DNA from 2 places in the Pseudoxanthomonas sp. 68-E7 genome. Region 2 is predicted to be linked to the other one. Evidence: predicted binding sites of a transcription regulator. Region 2 holds the regulator's gene; the other holds the start of a gene.
The links. The regulator FliA, encoded in region 2, starts transcription of late flagellar genes. The targets are predictions, from matches to a motif close to TAAAGTTTNNCNNNCNNNGGCCGATAA.

Region 1: a site for FliA is predicted at 4,730-4,756, ahead of AC3DE2_RS08465 (GGDEF domain-containing protein). Genes of this name have one in related genera too.

The regions. Positions count from the first base shown of each region.
Region 1 is NZ_JBYMTI010000003.1:70,172-79,730, forward strand. It holds gene coxB (cytochrome c oxidase subunit II) at 1-703, opposite strand, end outside; gene AC3DE2_RS08455 (DUF2244 domain-containing protein) at 723-1,202, opposite strand; gene putA (bifunctional proline dehydrogenase/L-glutamate gamma-semialdehyde dehydrogenase PutA) at 1,432-4,674, shown strand; gene AC3DE2_RS08465 (GGDEF domain-containing protein) at 4,793-5,941, shown strand; gene AC3DE2_RS08470 (GGDEF domain-containing protein) at 6,104-7,267, shown strand; gene AC3DE2_RS08475 (outer membrane protein transport protein) at 7,363-8,727, opposite strand; gene AC3DE2_RS08480 (rhomboid family intramembrane serine protease) at 8,955-9,559, shown strand, end outside.
Region 2 is NZ_JBYMTI010000007.1:266,421-275,979, forward strand. It holds gene flhA (flagellar biosynthesis protein FlhA) at 1-1,124, shown strand, start outside; gene flhF (flagellar biosynthesis GTPase FlhF) at 1,297-2,826, shown strand; gene AC3DE2_RS17800 (MinD/ParA family protein) at 2,816-3,694, shown strand; gene AC3DE2_RS17805 (RNA polymerase sigma factor FliA) at 3,691-4,437, shown strand; gene cheY (chemotaxis response regulator CheY) at 4,777-5,157, shown strand; gene AC3DE2_RS17815 (protein phosphatase CheZ) at 5,157-5,768, shown strand; gene AC3DE2_RS17820 (chemotaxis protein CheA) at 5,807-7,648, shown strand; gene AC3DE2_RS17825 (flagellar motor protein) at 7,898-8,638, shown strand; gene motD (flagellar motor protein MotD) at 8,651-9,559, shown strand, end outside.

The DNA of each region.
Region 1 (9,559 bases), on a different contig from region 2:
ACACGCCCGGTTCCTTGATGTCGGTCCAGGCCTCGTTGACGATGCCCGGGATCGCGTCCTGCTTCCAGCCCAGCGCCGGCACCCACCAGGCGTGGATGACGTCGTCGGCGGTGATCACGAAACGGATCTTGGTGTTGACCGGCAGGACGAGTTCATTGTCCACGTCCAGCAGGTAGTGCGGATTCTTGGCCAGGTCCGGCTTCTCGCCGCTCTGGCGGATGCGGTCGGACTCGCGGTCCAGGCGGCTGGTGAGGGACACGTCCTCGCCCAGGTATTCGTACTTCCACATCCACTGGTAACCGGTGACCTTGACGGTCATCTCGGAGTCGCGGGTGTCGTACATGGCGATCAGCTTGGCGGTCGCCGGCCAGGCCATGACCACCAGGATCAGCACCGGGATGACGGTCCAGATGATTTCCGCGGTGGTGTTGTGGCTGAACTGCGCGGCCACGGCACCCTTGGACTTGCGGAACTTGAACATCGCGTAGGCCATCGCGCCGAACACGATGATGCCGATCACGATGCACACGATCAGCGCCACCATGTGCGCGTCGTAGGCATGCTGGGACGAGGCGGTGACGCCCTTGCCCATGTTCAGCTGCCACGGCTTCGGGTCCGACGGCTGCGCCCACGCCAGTACCGGCGAAGCCAGCAGCGCGCAGACCGTCATCAAACGCTTCCAATACCCATTCACTTGCGTCATTGCCTAGACCCCAAATGCGTCATCGGTTGCGACCGCTCGCGGCCGCCAGTAAATCCTGCAACTTGTCCGCCAACTGCCGGCGTTCGCCCGGACCGAGGAAATTGCCCACCTCGACCTGGCGACCACTGGAAGCCAGCGAAATCCTTTCGCCATCCGCTTCGATACGGAGCCGCACCCAATACGGATGCGCCCGGAACACCGTGCCGGTCTCGGGGGGGCGGGTGACTTCCACGACCTCCGGACCGATGGTGATGTCCTCACCCCGCTCGCCGCTGCGCCATAGCCAACGCAACGCCGCGGCCACCAGTGCGCTGTGCAGCAGTGCGAAGGCCGGTGCGAAGGCGTTGCCGGCCAGCCAGCCCAGCAGGGCCACCAGCCACATCGCCCCGGCCAGCGCGGCGAACAAAGCCACGAACTGGCGGGCCGTCAGTGCCCGGGGCGGTCGCAGCCGGAGCCGCGCGCCGTGGATACCCGGCAATGACGTAAGCACTTCGATCATGCTGCCAACCGCGCAACGAGGCCGCGGAAAACCTCTAAATGTTAGCCTCACCCCCCTGTTGCGGCAAGTTGCAATGATCTCGGTCAATGTTTGACCCGCCCTGGCCGGGTTCCGGCCCTCGCGGCGGGGACGGCGGGGAACGGTCCGCGCCATGCGCTTCCATCCGTTCGCGAACGGTGCCCTGGCTCACTACACTATCCGGCTCCATCGCTCGCTTCTGATGACCCTCATGAGCTCCCAGCCCCAGTCCGGCACCGAGGCGGCCCCGCCGCCGGCGTCCACCGGCATCGTTTCCCCCGAACTCCCCGCCCCGCCGCCACCGCTGCGGGCCGCCATCACCGCCGCCTGGCTGCGCGACGAAGCCGAGCACGTGCGCGAACTGCTGGCCCAGGCCCGGCTGCCCGCCGACGAGCAGGCCCGGGCGCAGGCGCTGGCCGCCGATCTGGTCAAGCGGGTCCGCGCGCGCGCGCAGGACCAGGGCGCCATCGAGGCCTTCATGCGCCAGTACGACCTGGGCAGCGAGGAAGGCGTGCTGCTGATGTGCGTGGCCGAGGCGCTGCTGCGCATTCCCGACCAGGAGACCGCCGACAAGCTGATCCGCGACAAGCTGGGCGACGCCGATTGGGAAAAGCACCTGGGCCAGAGCGATTCGGTGCTGGTCAACGCCTCCACCTGGGGCCTGATGCTGACCGGCAAGCTGGTCAACCTCAACGACCTGACCCGCCACGACGTGCCCGGCGCCTTCAAGCGCCTGGTCGGCCGGGTCGGCGAGCCGGTCATCCGCCTGGCGGTGCGCCAGGCCATGCGCATCATGGGCCACCAGTTCGTGATGGGCCGGACCATCGAGGAAGCGCTGGGCCGCTCGCGCAAGGGCGACAACGCCAACTACCGCTATTCGTTCGACATGCTGGGCGAAGGCGCGCTGACCTCGAAGGACGCCGCGCGCTACCTGGAGGCTTACCGCAAGGCGATCCACGCCATCGGCAGGCACTCCCGTCCGCAAGGCCAGGGCGATGCGGGCAAGCCCGATGTCTTTGCCGCGCCCAGCATCTCGATCAAGCTGTCGGCGCTGCATCCGCGCTACGAGCACGCCAAGCGCGCGCGGGTGATGAAGGAACTCGCTCCGGGCATCCTGGAGCTGGCGCAACTGGCCAGGTCCTACGGCATCGGCTTCACCATCGACGCCGAGGAAGCCGACCGGCTGGAACTGTCGCTGGACCTGATCGAGGCCACCTTCTCCGACAAGTCGCTGGACGGCTGGGAAGGCTACGGACTGGCGGTCCAGGCCTACCAGAAGCGCACCCCCTACGTGATCGACTTCCTCGCCGATCTGGCCCGCCGGGTGGGCCGGCGCATGCCGGTGCGCCTGGTCAAGGGCGCGTACTGGGACGCGGAGGTCAAGCGCGCCCAGATCGACGGCCATCCGGGCTATCCGGTGTTCACCCGCAAGCCGAACACCGACGTGTCCTACCTGGCCAACGCGCGCCGCATGTTCGAGCACGGCGACGCGCTGTATCCGATGTTCGCCACCCACAACGCGCAGACCATCGCAGCAATCCGTTCGATCGCGCAGGGCCGTCCGTACGAGCACCAGAAGCTGCACGGCATGGGCGACGACCTGTACGCGGAGGTGATTCCCGCCGATCGCCTGGGCGTGCCCTGCCGCGTCTACGCCCCGGTCGGTTCGCACGAGGACCTGCTGCCGTACCTGGTCCGCCGCCTGCTGGAGAACGGCGCCAATTCCAGCTTCGTCAACCGCATCACCGACGAGGACGTGGCCATCGAGGACCTGATTCGCGACCCGGTGGAAACCGTGTCCGCGTTCGACTCGATCCCGCATCCCCGCATTCCGCTGCCGCGTGATCTCTTCCGCAACCAGGCAGCCCCCATCCCGACTTCTGACAGGAACAACTCCATGGGCGCCAATCTCGCCAACGACAACGACCTGCGTGCGCTGGCCGAGCGCGTCAACGCCGCCGTCAAGCCGTGGCGGGCGGCGCCGCTGGTGCCGGGCGCGGTGGTCGCGGCCGCGGCGCTGCCGGTCACCAATCCGGCCGATCGCCGCCAGACCGTGGGCGAATGGCAGCCGGCCGACGGCGCGGCGGTGGAGAAGGCGCTGCAGAACGCGGTGAGCGCGCAACCGGCCTGGGACCGCACGCCGGCCGCCAGCCGCGCGGCGATCCTGGAACATGCCGCAGACCTGCTGGAACAGCGCATGCCCGAGTACATCGCGCTGTGCGTGAAGGAAGCCGGCAAGACCCTGCCCGACAGCGTCGCCGAAGTCCGCGAGGCGGTCGATTTCCTGCGCTACTACGGCGCCCAGGCACGCGCGCTGTTCGGTGCGGCCGAACGCCTGCCCGGACCGACCGGCGAATCCAACGAACTGCAGTTGCACGGCCGCGGCGTGTTCGTCTGCATCAGTCCGTGGAACTTCCCGCTGGCGATCTTCCTCGGCCAGGTCAGCGCCGCGCTGGCCGCCGGCAACAGCGTCATCGCCAAGCCGGCCGAGCAGACCAACCTGATCGGCCATGCGGCGGTGAAACTGCTGCACGAAGCCGGCGTTCCGGAAGCCGTGCTGCAGTTCCTGCCCGGCGACGGCGCCACCGTCGGCGCCGCGCTCACCAAGGACCCGCGCGTGGCCGGCGTGGCCTTCACCGGCTCCACCGAAACCGCCCGCGCCATCAACCGCGCGCTGGCCGCGCGTGACGCCGCCATCGGTGTGTTGATCGCCGAGACCGGAGGCCAGAACGCCTTCATCGCCGATTCTTCGGCGCTGCCGGAACAACTGGTCAAGGACGCCATCGGGTCGGCCTTCACCTCCGCCGGCCAGCGCTGCTCGGCCGCGCGCGTGCTGTTCGTGCAGGACGACATCGCCGACAAGGTGATGACCATGCTGGCCGGCGCGATGGACGAGCTGAAGATCGGCGATCCGGGCCTGCTGTCCACCGACGTCGGCCCGGTCATCGATGCCGACGCGCTGAAGATCCTGGAAGACCATGCCGCCCGCATGGCCACCGAGGCACGCCTGATCAAGCAGGCCAACCTCGGCGAGGACGCCGCCCACGGCACCTTCTTCGCCCCGCGCGCGTGGGAGCTGAAATCGCTGGACCAGCTGCACCGCGAGATCTTCGGTCCGGCCCTGCACGTGGTGCGCTGGAAGGCCGATCAGCTGGACCAGGTGATCGATGCCATCAACGCCACCGGCTACGGCCTGACCCTGGGCGTGCATTCGCGCATCGACGAGACGGTCGACCGCATCGCCGCGCGGGTGAAGGTCGGCAACGTGTACGTCAACCGCAACCAGATCGGCGCGGTCGTGGGCGTGCAGCCGTTCGGTGGCCAGGGCCTGTCCGGCACCGGTCCGAAGGCCGGCGGCCCGCACTACCTGCCGCGCTTCGCCACCGAGAAGACGGTGACGGTCAACACCACCGCCGCCGGCGGCAACGCCTCGCTGCTGACCCTGGGCGACTGATCCCCGGGCCGGCAGGCCCCGTCCGCCGCTCCGACAGGGCCGCCTCGCGCGGCCCTGTTGTTTTGTGACGCAGTGCCGATAACATGCCCATGAGGATCCGGGGGGAGCCGGCGGTCGGATGAGCTTGTCGGTGCTGTTGACGCTGTTGAGCGACTGCCTGCTGGCGGTCGTGCTGTTTTTCCTGTTCTGGTACGTGGCGCGGGTATCGCGCAACGTCCAGGGCATCCTCACCTGGGGCGCCGCCCATCTCTTCTACACCATCGGCGCCACCCTGCTGGACGCGGGCACCGCCGGTTTCGAGAGCGCGGGCCTGGCGACGGCCTCCCTGCTTTCCACCCACCTGGGCGCCACCATCCTGTGCGGCGGCATGGCCGGGCTGGGCTGGGCCATCGTGCGGTTCGTCCAGCGCCGTCCGCTGCATCCGGGCGAAGTGGCGGCCGTCCCGGTCGCCGTCGCCGTGCCCCTGCTGATCTGGGCGCTGGGCGGGGATTGGGAAGCCCAGAGCGTGGCGCTCAACTGCGTCGAGCTGCTGGTCCTGCTGTGGATGCTGTGGCACCTGCGCGTCCTGCGCGAGGATCCCTATCGCCTGCCGGCGCGGATGATGATGCTGGGCTGCGGCCTGCTGGCGGTGCTGTACGGCAGCGTGGTGCCTGGCTGGTCGTTCAGCCAGTTCGGCTTCGACGAAATCTGGGTCAGCGTGGATCTTTCGATCTGGTTCATGCTCAATTTCTGCATGTTGATGCTGTGCAGTTTCCGGGCCGCCGAATCGCTGAAGCTCAGCGCCATGTTCGATCCCCTCACCAGCGCGCTCAACCGGCGCGGCCTGCATGGCGAGCTGAGCACCTGGGGGGAACGCAACGACCGCGGCCTGACCGTGATCGCCATCGATCTGGACCATTTCAAGACCATCAATGATCGCCACGGCCACGAGACCGGCGATCGGGTGCTGCAGCGCTTCAGCGAAACCGTCCGCAGTGGCCTGCGCAGTGATCAGCTGTTCGCCCGCATGGGCGGCGAGGAGTTCGCGGTGGTGACCACGGGCACCGACCGCGAGGCCGCGCGGCAGTTGGCGGAGCGTCTGCGCAACCAGATGATGCGGCTGGATTTCAGTCCCGCCGAGGGACGGCCGTTCCGGGTGACGATCAGCCTGGGCATCGCCATCGGCGACAGCGAGGGCGAACCCTTCGTCGAGCTGATGCGGCGCGCGGACGACGCCCTTTATGCGGCCAAGCGCAAGGGCCGCAACCGGGTCGAGATGCATCCCTGAACGGGGCCATCGCGGGGAGGCGGCGCTCCTGGCCGCATCGCCCCGGCATCCACTTCGCCGGCGCGTACCCGCCGGGAATCCTGAAATAGCCGGAATCCGCCGCGTTTTGCGTTGTGGTGACGAACAGGACGTTATCCAGGCCACACGGGCGCAACGGGCTTCATGACCACCGATTTCTACCACCTGCTGATCAGTGACTGCGCGCTGGCGGCGGTGTTGCTGGGACTTTTCTTCTACGTGTCGCGGGTGTCGCGTGGCGTGCGCGGCATCACCGCCTGGGGTGTCGCGCACTTCGCCTACACGCTTGGCGCCGCCATGCTCGACGGCACCGCGCAGACGCTCTCGCAGTCCGGCGCCCCGGAACTGGCCAGTACCGTGGCCGGATTTGGCGGATTGCTCGCGTGCACCGGCCTGGTCGGACTGGCCTGGTCGATGATCCAGTTCGTGCACCAGCGCGCGCTGCACGCCGGTGAACGCGCGATGATGCCCATCGCGGCGGCGCTGTCGCTGGGTGGCTGGCTGTTCCATGGCGACAGCGATGCGCAGGGGGCCGCGATGAGCGCGGTGGAGGTGATCGTGCTGGCGGTGGTGATCTGGCAGCTGCGCCTGTTGCGCGCCAGTCCCGATCACGTGCCGGCACGACTCATGACGCTGGGATGCATCGCGCTGATGTACCTGTACGGTCGCGACCTGATGCATGCGCTGACCGGGCGCTACGGCCCGAACCCGTCCTGGGTGAACGCGGACCTGTCGATCTGGTTCATGCTCAACTTCTGCATGCTGATGCTGGCCAGCTTCCGCGCCGCCGAAGCGCTGCGCCAGAGCGCCCTGTTCGATCCGCTGACCGGCGCGCTCAATCGCCGCGGCCTGGACAGCGAACTGCGATCACGCGATCGCTTCGTCACCCTGGAAGGCGGGCTGGCGGTGGTCGCGCTGGACCTGGACCATTTCAAGGCGGTCAACGATCACCATGGCCACGAGACCGGCGATCAGGTGCTGCAGCGGTTCTCCGATGTGGTGCGCGGCTGCATCCGCAGCGACGATCTGTTCGTCCGCCTGGGGGGCGAGGAATTCATGCTGGTGCTGCGCGAAACGTCGCCGGAAGTCGCGCACCGGCTGGCCGAGCGCATCCGCACCCAGGTGATGGCGCTGGAGTTCGCCGCGCCCGCGTTCCGGGTCACCGTGAGCCTGGGCATCGCCCACACCCGCCATCGCCACACCCTGTTCAACGACATGATGCGGCTGGCCGACGAGGCCCTCTACGCGGCCAAGCGCAATGGGCGCAACTGCGTCGAACTGCGGCTGCATCCCGCACGCATCCTGTAATCCTCGCCACGCGCCGACGCCTTTCGCAGGGCCACGAAAAAGAAAACCCCGCCGGGGCGGGGTTTTCCTGGTCGCATCGGCGAAGCCGCTTTCGATCAGAACTTGTAGTTGATCGAAGCCGCCAGCACGTCGCCACCCACTTCGTAGGAACCGGACAGGGTGCTGCCCGTCGCCGACACCTGGTCCACGGTCGGATCCTTGGTGAACAGGTGGGTATAACCAAAGCTGTACTCGGCCTTTTCCGACGGCGCCCAGGTCAGGCCCAGCGACAGCCACTTGCGGCTGGCGTCCGGCACGCGCACGTCGCGATGCTCGGCGGTGGTCGGGGTCTGGTCGTAGGCCACGCCGCCACGCAGGGTCAGCGTGTCGCTCAGGCGGTAGTCCGCGCCGATCGCGCTGAAAGTGGTGTCGCGATAGTGGAACGGCAGCACGTTGTTCGGCTGGTTGGACTTGAAGTCGACCGTGACGGCGTCGAACGACGGCGCCCAGAAGGTGCGCGAGACGTCGGCCATGATGGTCAGCTTGTCGTTGACCTGGCGGGTGAAGCTCAGGGTCGCCGATGCGGGCAGTTCGATGGTGGCACGGCCACCGGTGTTCACGAACAGGCCGCGCGCGCCCAGCACCGCCTGGCCCTGGGTGGCACGCGCGTTGGTCGCGGTGAACGTGGCCTTGCCGTTGGTGATCTCGTGCTTGACCTTGGAACGGTAGCTCAGGCCCAGGTGGGTCTGCTCGTTGACACTGAACAGGCCGCCGACGGTGAAACCCCAGTCATTGCTGCTGCCTTCCAGCTGGCTGTACAGATCGGCGTTGCCCGGCAGGAAGCCCAGCGGGGCACCACCCTGCGAGTACATCACCGCGCCCAGGTCGACCGCGTTGCTCAGGTCGACTTCCAGGCGCTCGACGAACACCGAGGCGCCGAAGGACACGTACGGATTCACGTCGTAAGAGAGCGCAAGGCCCAGGTCGGCAGTCTTCAGGTCGGTCTTGACGCCGTGGTAGCGGCCGACCCAGTCACGGTCATATTCGGTCTTGAAGCCGAACGGCACGGTCAGCGAGGCACCCAGGTGGGTCTTCTCGCCGATCATGGTGTGGAAGTACGCGGCCGGGACCGGCGCGATGGTACCGGCGTCGCCGCCGTCGCCGCCGGAGATCGGCATGCCGGTGCCCGCGCCGGTCGGACCGGCGAGGCGGCCGCCGCCCTTGAAATCAGCCGAGAAGCTGATGGCGCTGACGTCGGCCTGGAACTGGGTTTCCTTCAGGTGGCGCATGGCGGCCGGATTGGTCGCGATCACCGAGGCGTCGCCGGGGGCGCTGCCCGAACCGGCAAAGGCACGGCCGAGACCCTTGGCGCTGTTTTCCTTCAGCTGGAACGCGGCGCCGTGCGCCTGACCGAAAGCCAGAACACCGGCGATGCCGAAGGCCAGCGCGGAAATACGGGCAAAACTGTTGACGGAATGCATGTTGTCTCTCTCCGGAGGACGTGGGTTTACGGTCAATGCGCCGTTGGTGCGACCGGCGTTATGCCCGCCGGTTCGTCCGCCGGAAGCCCCTCCCGACATACGACGCCGTATGCAGTATACCCACGTCCGCTAACCGAAAGCTAACAAACTCTTGGCAGGGTCCGACGGCGTTTCCTGAACAGGGAAAGGGCGCGGGTGACAGCCGCCGCGAGGTAAAGTGAGCCGGCATGTTCGTTTCCCTGCCCTCCCGCCGTAAGCCCTCCCTGCGCTGGGCCACGCCCACCCTGCTGGGGCTGTTGTGGCTGGCGTTCCTGTGGGCGGCGATGCAGCCGGACCGCGCCCGCCTGCTGCAGGAATGGGGGGCGCTGTCGGGGGGCCTGACCTCGCTGCCGGCCTGGCTGGCGGACCTGCAGGACGGCAGCGTGCTGCGCCTGTTCACCGCGCTGTTCCTGCACGCGGACTGGGCCCACCTGCTGGGCAACCTGGTGTTCCTGCTGATCTTCGGGATGCCGGCGGAACGGACGATGGGACCGTGGCGGTTCCTGGCGCTGTTCCTGCTCGGTGGCGCGGTCGCCAACCTGGCCGCGGTGCTGACCATCGGCGCACCCGATCGGGTGGTGATCGGCGCCAGCGGCGCGGTCTCGGCGGTGATCGGCGCGTACCTGGCGTTGTTTCCGACCGCCAAGCTGGGCGTGGTGCTGCCGCTGGGCCTGTTCCTGGAATTCGTGAAGGCGCCGGCGTCACTGCTGATCGGCATCTGGGCGCTGCTGCAGGTCGTGTTCGCCTACACCGGCCCGGCCTTCGGCGCGGTGGCGTGGTCGGCGCACATCGC
Region 2 (9,559 bases):
TCGCCTGGAAACTGTGGAAAAAGCAGCAGCCCGGCACCGGCGGCGAGAGCGGCGCGGCCGCCGATCCCGCCCTGCCCGCGCCGTCCAACCCGCAGGCCGAACTGACCTGGGACGAAGTGCGGCCGGTGGATCCGCTGGGGCTGGAGGTCGGCTACCGGCTGATTCCGCTGGTGGACAAGGCGCAGGGCGGCGAACTGATGTCGCGGATCAAGGCGGTGCGCCGCAAGCTCACCCAGGATCTGGGTTTCCTGGTGCCGCCGGTGCACATCCGCGACAACCTGGAACTGCCGTCCAACGGCTACCGCCTGCTGGTGCATGGCGTGCCGGTCGCCACCGCCGAGATCCACCCGGACCGCGAACTGGCGCTGGATCCGGGCGGCGCGTTCGGCGCGCTCGACGGCATTCCCGGACGGGATCCCGCGTTCGGCCTGGACGCCACCTGGATCACCCCCGCCCAGCACGCGATGGCCGAGTCGCTGGGCTACACCGTGGTCGACGCCTCCACCGTGGTCGCCACCCATCTCTCGCACCTGGTGCGCGAACACGCGCCGGAACTGCTGGGCCACGAGGAAGTGCAGCAACTGCTCGCCAACCTCGGCAAGACCGCGCCCAAGCTGGTCGAGGACCTGACCCCCAAGACCCTGACGCTGTCGACGGTAGTGCGGGTGCTGCAGAACCTGCTGATCGAACGCGTGCCGATCCGCCAGTTGCGCCGCATCGTCGAAGCGCTGGTCGAATTCGGCCCGCAGAACCCGGATCCGGCCGCGCTCACCGCCGCCGTGCGCACCTCGCTGGGCCGCTTCATCGTCCAGGAGATTTCCGGCATGGCGCCGGAACTTCCCGTCTACACCCTGGCGCCGCAACTGGAACGCGTCTTGCAGGACAGCGTGCAGGGCACCGGCGCCGCGCTGGAACCCGGCCTGGCCGAACGGCTCCACCAGAGCCTGGCCGACTGCGTCGCCCAGCAGGACGCGCGCAGCGAGCCGGCGGTGGTGCTGGTCCCCGGTGGCGTCCGCGCCGCGCTGGCGCGACTGGTCCGGCACAGCGTTCCCACGCTGTCGGTCCTGTCCTACAGCGAAGTGCCGGAGGACAAGCGGTTGAAGCTGGTGGGAACGATTAGCTGAAGCGACGGGATTCGGGATTCGGGATTGGGGATTCGCAGAAGCGGGTTCATGACGGGGATGCAGCAATGAAGACGAACACGACACGACCTAGATGCTCCACCGCTGCGAACGGTTTGCCGTCGCCCTGCTTTACCCAATCCCCAATCCCGAATCCCCAATCCCGGCCCCTAAAATGAAAATCAAACGTTTCGTCGCTCCCGACATGCGCACCGCCTTCGCGCTGGTCCGGCAGGAACAGGGACCGGACGCGGTGATCCTGTCCAACCGGATGACCGACGACGGCGTCGAGATCGTGGCGGCCTCCAACTACGACGAGACCCTGGTGCAGCGGACGCTGGAAGCGATGCGTCCGGCCGCGCCCGCCGAACCGGCGCCGGTGGTTCCGTCGTTCGCGCGTGGCGCGCAGGCGCAGGTTCGAAACGAACCGCCCGCGTCTTCCACTTCCACCGCGCCCGCGCTGTCGCCGGCCGAAGCGGCCGCCGCCTACTTCAGCCGGGTGGCCGCCGCGCCCGCGACCAACGACCCGCAGGCGCCCGTCGCGCCCGTCGCGTCCGTCGTGCCGAGCGCACCCGCCGCGCCGATCGCCGCGTTCGAATCCGAACGCCCCGCCCCGGCCACCTTCGCCGTGGATCCGCAGTCCTTCGCCGCGCGCCTGGCCGCCAGCCTGCCGCCGGTTCCGGTGGACATTCCCGCATCCGCACCCGCCCCCGAGCCGGTGGCCGCCGCGCCTCACGCGGACATGCCGGCCGCGCCGACCCTGAGCGTGGTCGCCGACAACGCCGCGCGCGCCCGCGCCGAGGACGAACAACTGGTGCAGATGCGCGCCGAACTGGCGGCGATGCGCGAAATGATCGAAGGCGAAATGCACCGCCTCACCGACGAGCGCCTGCGCGGTTCGCCGGTGCGCGCGCAGGCGATGGACCTGCTGGACGATTACGGCTTCGATGCCGGCATCACCCGCGACGTCGCCCTGCAGATTCCCGCCGACACCGAACTGCATCGTGGCCGCGGCCTGATGCTGGGCCTGTTGTCGCGCAAGCTGCCGATCCTGCCGCAGGATCCGCTGGAACAGGGCGGCGTGATCGCCCTGGTCGGCCCGACCGGTGCCGGCAAGACCACCACCATCGCCAAGCTGGCGGCGGCCTACGCCGACCGCCACAATCCGCGCGACGTGGCCCTGGTCACCACCGATACCGTGCGCGTCGGCGGCCGCGAACAACTGCACAGCTACGGCCGCCAACTGGGCATCGCCGTGCACGAGGCCGACAGCGACGTGCGCCTGGCGCAGACCCTGGAGCGCCTGCGCGACTACAAGCTGGTGCTGATCGACACCGCCGGCATGGGCCAGCGCGATCGCAACCTGGTCGGCCAGCTCAACTGGCTGCGCGCCGCCGGACAGGCGCATACCCTTCTGGTGCTGCCGGCCAACTCGCATTTCGGCGATCTGGACGAAGTGGTCCGCCGCTTCAGCGGCGCCCAGCCGCACGGCGTGGTGCTGACCAAGGTGGACGAGACCGGCCGGCTCGGCAGCGCCCTGTCCGTCATCGTCGATCACCAGTTGCCGATGGCCTGGATCACCGACGGCCAGCGCGTGCCGGACGACCTGCATCGCGCCAGCGCGCCCAACCTGGTCCTGCGCCTGGATCAACTGCGTCGGGAAGCCGACGAACCCAGCCACGCGGAGACCATCCATGTCGCATGAACACCTGCTGCAGACCAATCCGCGCAGCACCCCGCCGCTGACCGGCGCCTTCCATCCGGTCCGCGTGATCGCGGTGACCGGCGGCAAGGGTGGCGTCGGCAAGACCAATGTGTCGGTCAACCTGGCGGCGTCGCTGGCCGAAATGGGCAAGCGCACCCTGCTGATGGACGCCGACCTCGGCCTGGCCAACGTCGACGTGCTGCTCGGGCTGACCCCCAAGTACACCCTGGCCGATCTGGTCGCCCAACGCTGCCAGTTGGAGGACGTGTTGCTGGAAGGCCCGGAGGGATTGCTGATCGTCCCGGCCTCGTCGGGTTTCCGGCACATGGCCGAACTCTCGCCGGCCGAGCACGTCGGCCTGGTCAACGTGTTCTCCGAACTGCAGCGCGCCCTGGACGTGATGGTGGTGGATACCGCCGCCGGCATCACCGACAGCGTGCTGACCTTCTGCCAGGCCGCGCAGGACACGGTGGTGGTGGTGTGCGACGAGCCCGCCTCGATCACCGACGCCTACGCCCTGATCAAGGTGCTTTCGCGCGAGCGCGGCGTGGACCGCGTGCACGTGATCGCCAACATGGTCCGCGACCCCAACGAGGGCCGCAAGCTGTACGAGAAGCTGGCCCGCGTGTGCGAGCGCTTCCTCGGCGACGTCGCCCTGCACTACCTGGGCGCGGTGCCGCAGGATGACTGGCTGCGCCGCGCGGTGCAGCGCCAGCAGGCGGTGGTGAAGGCGTATCCGGGCAGTCCGTCCGCGCGCGCCATCAACGAAATCGCCCGGGTCGCCGCACGCTGGCAGCCGCCGTCCGGCGCCCGCGGCAACGTCGAGTTCTTCGTCGAACGCATGATCAACCGGAGCGTGCCTGCATGAGTACCGGCGCCGCCCAATACCGTGCCGTCCAGAAAGCGGCGGCCACCGACTTCGTCACGGTGCACGCGGACCTGGTCCGCCGCATCGCCCACCACCTGGCCGCGCGCCTGCCCGCCAGCGTGGAGGTCGACGACCTGATCCAGGCCGGCATGATCGGCCTGCTCGAAGCCTCGCGCAGCTACGACGCCGAACAGGGCGCCTCGTTCGAGACCTTCGCCTCGATCCGCATCCGCGGCTCGATGATCGACGAGATCCGCCGCGGCGACTGGGTACCGCGCTCGGTGCACCGGCGCGCCCGCCAGGCCGCGGCCACCGTGCGCGAGATCGAGCAGCGCACCGGCCGCGCCGCCATCGCCACCGAAGTGGCGTCGGCGATGGAGATGCCGCTGCCCGAGTACCTGCGCCTGCTTGAGGACGCCGCCCGCGGCCAGGTGCTGAGCCTGGAATCGCACATCGAGGACCACGGCGAACCGCAGACCGCGGTCACCGGCGGCCCCAGCCCGCAGCAGCAGCTCGAACGCGGCGAGTTCCGCCAGTCGCTGATCAAGGCCATCGGCCAGTTGCCCGAACGCGAGCAGTTGGTGCTGTCGATGTACTACGAGCAGGAGCTCAACCTGAAGGAAATCGGCGCGGTGCTCGGCGTCAGCGAATCGCGCGTCTGCCAGATCCACGGCCAGGCCATGCTGCGCCTGCGCGGCCGGCTGAATGTATTCGAGAGCGTGGACGCCGGGCTGGAGGATTGAGCCGGGATTGGGGCTTGGGCGGGGATTGGGGATTGGGGAGTCGAGATTGGAAGAGCCCCCTTTGGAAAAGGGGGCGGGCGCCCGCGGAGCGGGCGACCGGGATTGACCCGCCATTCGGCGGTTGAAAAGCGCTTGCTTTTGGCGCCAAAAGCAAATCCCCCTCAATCCCCCTTTTGCAAAGGGGGAGGCAAAGCAAAAGCTCTTGCGAATCCCCAATCCCCAATCCCCGCCCAAGCCTCCAATCCCGACCCAAAAGTTTCCCCGCTTCCTGCCGATAAGGTCCTCGAGACCACCCTTGCCCTGCTTCACCCGGAGCCTTTCGTGACAGCCAACAAGAACATGCGGATCCTGATCGTGGACGACTTCTCGACGATGCGCCGCATCATCAAGAACCTCCTCAACGATCTGGGCTACACCAATACCGCCGAGGCCGACGACGGCTCCAGCGCGCTGACCGCGCTGGCCCAGGGCAGCTTCGATTTCGTGGTCACCGACTGGAACATGCCGGGCATGACCGGTATCGAACTGCTCAAGGCGATCCGCGCCGACGACCGCTTCAAGACCCTGCCCGTGCTGATGGTCACCGCCGAGGCCAAGCGCGAGCAGATCATCGAGGCTGCGCAGAACGGCGTGAACGGCTACATCATCAAGCCGTTCACCGCGCAGACCCTGGAAGAGAAACTCGGCAAGATTTTCGAACGCCTCGGAGCCGCGGCCTGATGGCGGCGGTCATGGAAGCCGGCAGCGCCCGCGCCGCGCTGGTCGAGCGCCTGCAGCACGCGCTGGACGCGCTGGAACAGGGCGATGAGGCCGGCTGGCGGCGCGAACTGGACACCATCGCCGCCTGGCGCACGCAGCCGATGATGCAGGGCCTGGGCCGGTTGGCCCGCGAGCTCGCGCAGACCCTCGGCGAACTGCCGCCCACCCACGGCGCCGGCGATCTCGACGACGCCTGCGCGCGCCTGGATCACGTGGTCGCGATGACCGAGCAGGCCAGCCACAAGACTCTCGATCTGGCCGAACAGTGCCGCGGCCTGGCCGACCAGCTCAAGGCGACCGCGCTCAGCGCCGAGCAGACCCGGGTGGTGGACGAGATCCGCGCCGGGCTGTCGGAGATGGCGCTGGCGCAGAGCTACCAGGATCTCACCGGCCAGATCATCCGCCGCGTCGCCGGCATCGTCCGCCGCGTGCACGAAGGCTTCGGCGAACTCGGGCTGCCGCCGCCGGAAAAGAAGGACGGCGGCCTGGCCGGCCCCGCCGTCGCCGGCCTGGACAAGAACGCGTTCTCGCAGGATGACGCCGACGACCTGCTGTCGGGCCTGGGCCTCTAGCCGCCCGCCCTCCGCAGCCTCCGCCACCGAGCCGAACCATGTCCGCCGTCACGCCTGAAATCGCCGCCGACTTCCTCATCGAGGCCCAGGAAATCCTGGAACGCCTCGGCGAACAGCTGGTGACGCTGGAGCAGGATCCCGGCGACAGCGGACAGCTCAACGCGGTGTTCCGCGGCTTCCACACGCTCAAGGGCGGCGCCGGTTTCCTCGGCATCCAGGCGATGGTGCACCTGTGCCATGCCGCCGAGGAAGCGCTGGGCATGGTCCGCGCCGGCAAGGCGACCCTGGAGGCGGATCATTTCGACGCCGCCCAGCAATCGCTGGACTGGCTGCAGCGCATGCTCGACGCGGTCGGCGCGGGCGAGGAGCCGCCGCACGCGCCCGCCGCGCTGATCGCCCAGTTCAACGTGGATACCGGCAACGCGCCCGCGGCCCGGGCCGCGCCGCGTCCGGTCGCCGCCGCCGGCGGCGACCTGATCACCGACGACGAGTTCGAAGCCCTGCTCGACCAGTTGCACGGCGGCGGCGCGCCGACCACGGCGCCATCCGCCGGAGGCGATCTGATCAGCGAGGACGAGTTCGAAGCGCTGCTGGATCAATTGCATGGCGGCGCCGTGCCCGGCGCGGCGGTCGTCCCGCCACCGAAGGCCGCGCCGCCGGCGGCCGCGCCACCGCGCCCCGTGGCGCCTTCGCCCGCGCCACCGCGTCCGGCCGCGCGCGCCAGCGAGGCCGAGCAGACCATCCGCGTGGACACCAGGCGACTGGACGCGATCGTCAACCTGGTCGGCGAACTGGTGCTCTCGCGCAATCGCCTGAAGACCCTGCGCGCGCGCCTGCGCGACGAGGAACTGGATCGCGCGGTCAGTGGCCTGGATATCGCCACCGCGCGCCTGCAGAACGCGGTCATGCGCACCCGCATGCAGCCGGTCGGCAAGGTGTTCTCGCGCTTCCCCAAGGTCGCGCGCGACGTCGCCCGCTCGCTGAAGAAGGAAGTGGACCTCGAACTGATCGGCGCGGACACCGAACTGGATCGCAATCTGGTCGAGGCGCTGTCCGATCCGCTCGTGCACCTGGTCCGCAACGCCATCGACCACGGCATCGAACTGCCCGACCTGCGCGAGGCCACCGGCAAGCCGCGCAGCGGCCAGGTGCGGCTGGCGGCGCAGCAGGAAGGCGACTACGTCACCATCGAGATCCGCGACGACGGCGCCGGCATCGATCCCGAACGGCTGCGCGACAAGGCGCTGGAAAAGGGCCTGATCGATCCGGAAGCGGCGGCTCGCCTGTCGCACGACGAATGCCTGCAACTGATTTTCCTGCCGGGCTTTTCCACCAAGGCCGAGATCACCGACATCTCCGGCCGCGGCGTCGGCATGGACGTGGTGCAGTCGCGCATCCGCGAACTCAGCGGACAGATCCAGATCCATTCGCAGCTGGGGCGCGGCAGCCGTTTCCTGATCCGGGTGCCGCTGACCCTGGCGATCCTGCCGACCCTGCTGGTGCAGGCCGGCGACCCGGTCTACGCGCTGCCGCTGGCGCGGGTGATGGAGGTGCTGCATGCACCGGCCTCCAGCCTGCGCTGGTTCGACGGCCAGGCCGTGCTGGACCGGCAATCGAACACGCTGCCGCTGGTCGACCTGCGCCGCTGGCTGGGCGTGGAGGCGATCAAGGCGCCGCTGCTGACCATCGTGGTGTTGCAGATGGGCGACCAGCGCTTCGGCCTGGTAGTCGACCAGGTGCGCGGACGCGAGGAAGTGGTGATCAAGCCATTGCCGCGCGCGGTGCGCGGCCTGCGCGGCTACGCCGGCGCGACCCTGATCGGCGATGGCCGCATGGCCCTGATCCTGGACGTGGACGGCCTGCGCGAAGCGGCCGCGTGACCGTCCCGCTTCCCTTCCCCCGCCCGCGGGGGAAGGTGCCCGAAGAGCCTGCCCCGTACTTGATACGGGGGCGGATGGGGGCGCATGCGACACCCGTGGTGCTGAGCCTGCTCCGCTGATATCCCGCCCCCGACACGAATCCCGGACTTGTCGATTCGTCCCGGCAAGCCGCCCGCGGCCGAAGACCGGGCAGGACCGGATCGCCCCCGCCAACTCAAGTCCGCGCCGCCACGGCCGATACCACCGCATATGGATATCTTCAGCCTCATCGGTCTCATCCTCGCCCTGGTCGCCCTCGTCGGTGGCAGCATCCTCAAGGGTGCCGGCGTGTCGTCGTTGTGGTCCTCGGCGGCCTTCGTCATCGTCATCCTCGGCACCGTCGCCGCGATCCTGGTGCACACGCCACCGGCGGTGTTCAAGCGCGCGGTGTCGATTGCGCGCTGGGTGATCCGCCCCCCCGGCGCCAACCACGATAGCCTGGTGGCGCAGATCGTCGAGTGGAGCAACATCGCCCGCAAGCAGGGCCTGCTGGGGCTGGAACCACTGGTCAACGAACAGAACGATCCGTTCCTGAAGAAGGGCCTGCAGATGCTGGTCGACGGCCTGGAGCCGGAAGCCATCCGGCACATGCTCGAAATCGATCTCAACAGCCAGGAACACCAGGACCTGGCCGCCGCCAAGGTGTTCGAGGCGATGGGCATCTACGCGCCCACGCTGGGCATCATCGGCGCCGTGTTCGGCCTGATCGCGGTGATGAAGAACCTGGCCGACCCGAGCAAGCTGGGCCACGGCATCGCCGCCGCGTTCACCGCCACCATCTACGGCATCGCCTCGGCCAACCTGTTCTTCCTGCCGGTCGCCAGCAAGCTGAAAAGCGTGATCGGCGGACAGAGCCGCGAGCGCGAGATGATCATCGAGGGCCTGATCGCGATTGCCCAGGGCGAGAACCCGCGCAACATCGAATCCAAGCTGGCCGGCTTCCTGCACTGATCGGGCACCCGCATGGCACGCCGGAAATCCCACGAGGAACACGTCAACCACGAGGCCTGGGCCATTCCCTACGCCGATCTGATGACGCTGCTGCTGGCCTTCTTCGTGGTCATGTACGCCATTTCCACCCTCAACGAGGGCAAGTACCGGGTGATGGCCGACGCGCTCACCGCCGCGTTCGGCGGCGCGCCGCGCACCATCAATCCGGTCCAGGTCGGCAACCACCAGTTGCAGGGCGCCGATTTCGATCGCCCCTCGCCGATCAAGTCCGGCGCCAAGCAGGGCCCGTCCGCGCCCTCGCCCGCACCCAACGTCACCCTGCTGGCGGCGATGGCCTCGCAGATGAACATGAGCGTGGACGCCAAGGGCATGCAGAACGCGCACCAGCAACTGGACACCATCGCCGACAACATCGAGAAGGCGCTGGCGCCGCTGGTCGACCAAAAACTGGTGGTGGTGCGCCGCGCCGAGCTGTGGCTGGAAGTGCAGATCAACAGCGACATCCTGTTCGCCACCGGCTCGGCCGCGCTGGAACCGGCCGCGCAGCGCACCGTGTCCAGCCTGGCCGACGTGCTGGCCGGCGTGCCCAACGGCGTGCGGGTGGAGGGGTATACCGACGACCGCCCGATCCGCACGTTCCAGTTCCCTTCCAACTGGGAACTGTCGGCCGCGCGCGCGGCCAGCGTGGTGCACCTGTTCGTGCGCGACGGCATCCCGCCGGAACGGCTGGCGATGATCGGCTACGGCGAGTTCCGTCCGATCGGCGACAACGCCACCGCCGAAGGCCGCAACAGCAACCGCCGGGTGCTGCTGGTGATCCTGGCCAGCGAGGGCGAGCACGCGCCGGGCGGTTCGCTGCCGGCGATTGCCGCCTCGCCCGCCGCGCCGGCCATCGCGCCGACGCCGGTCGAAACACTGACG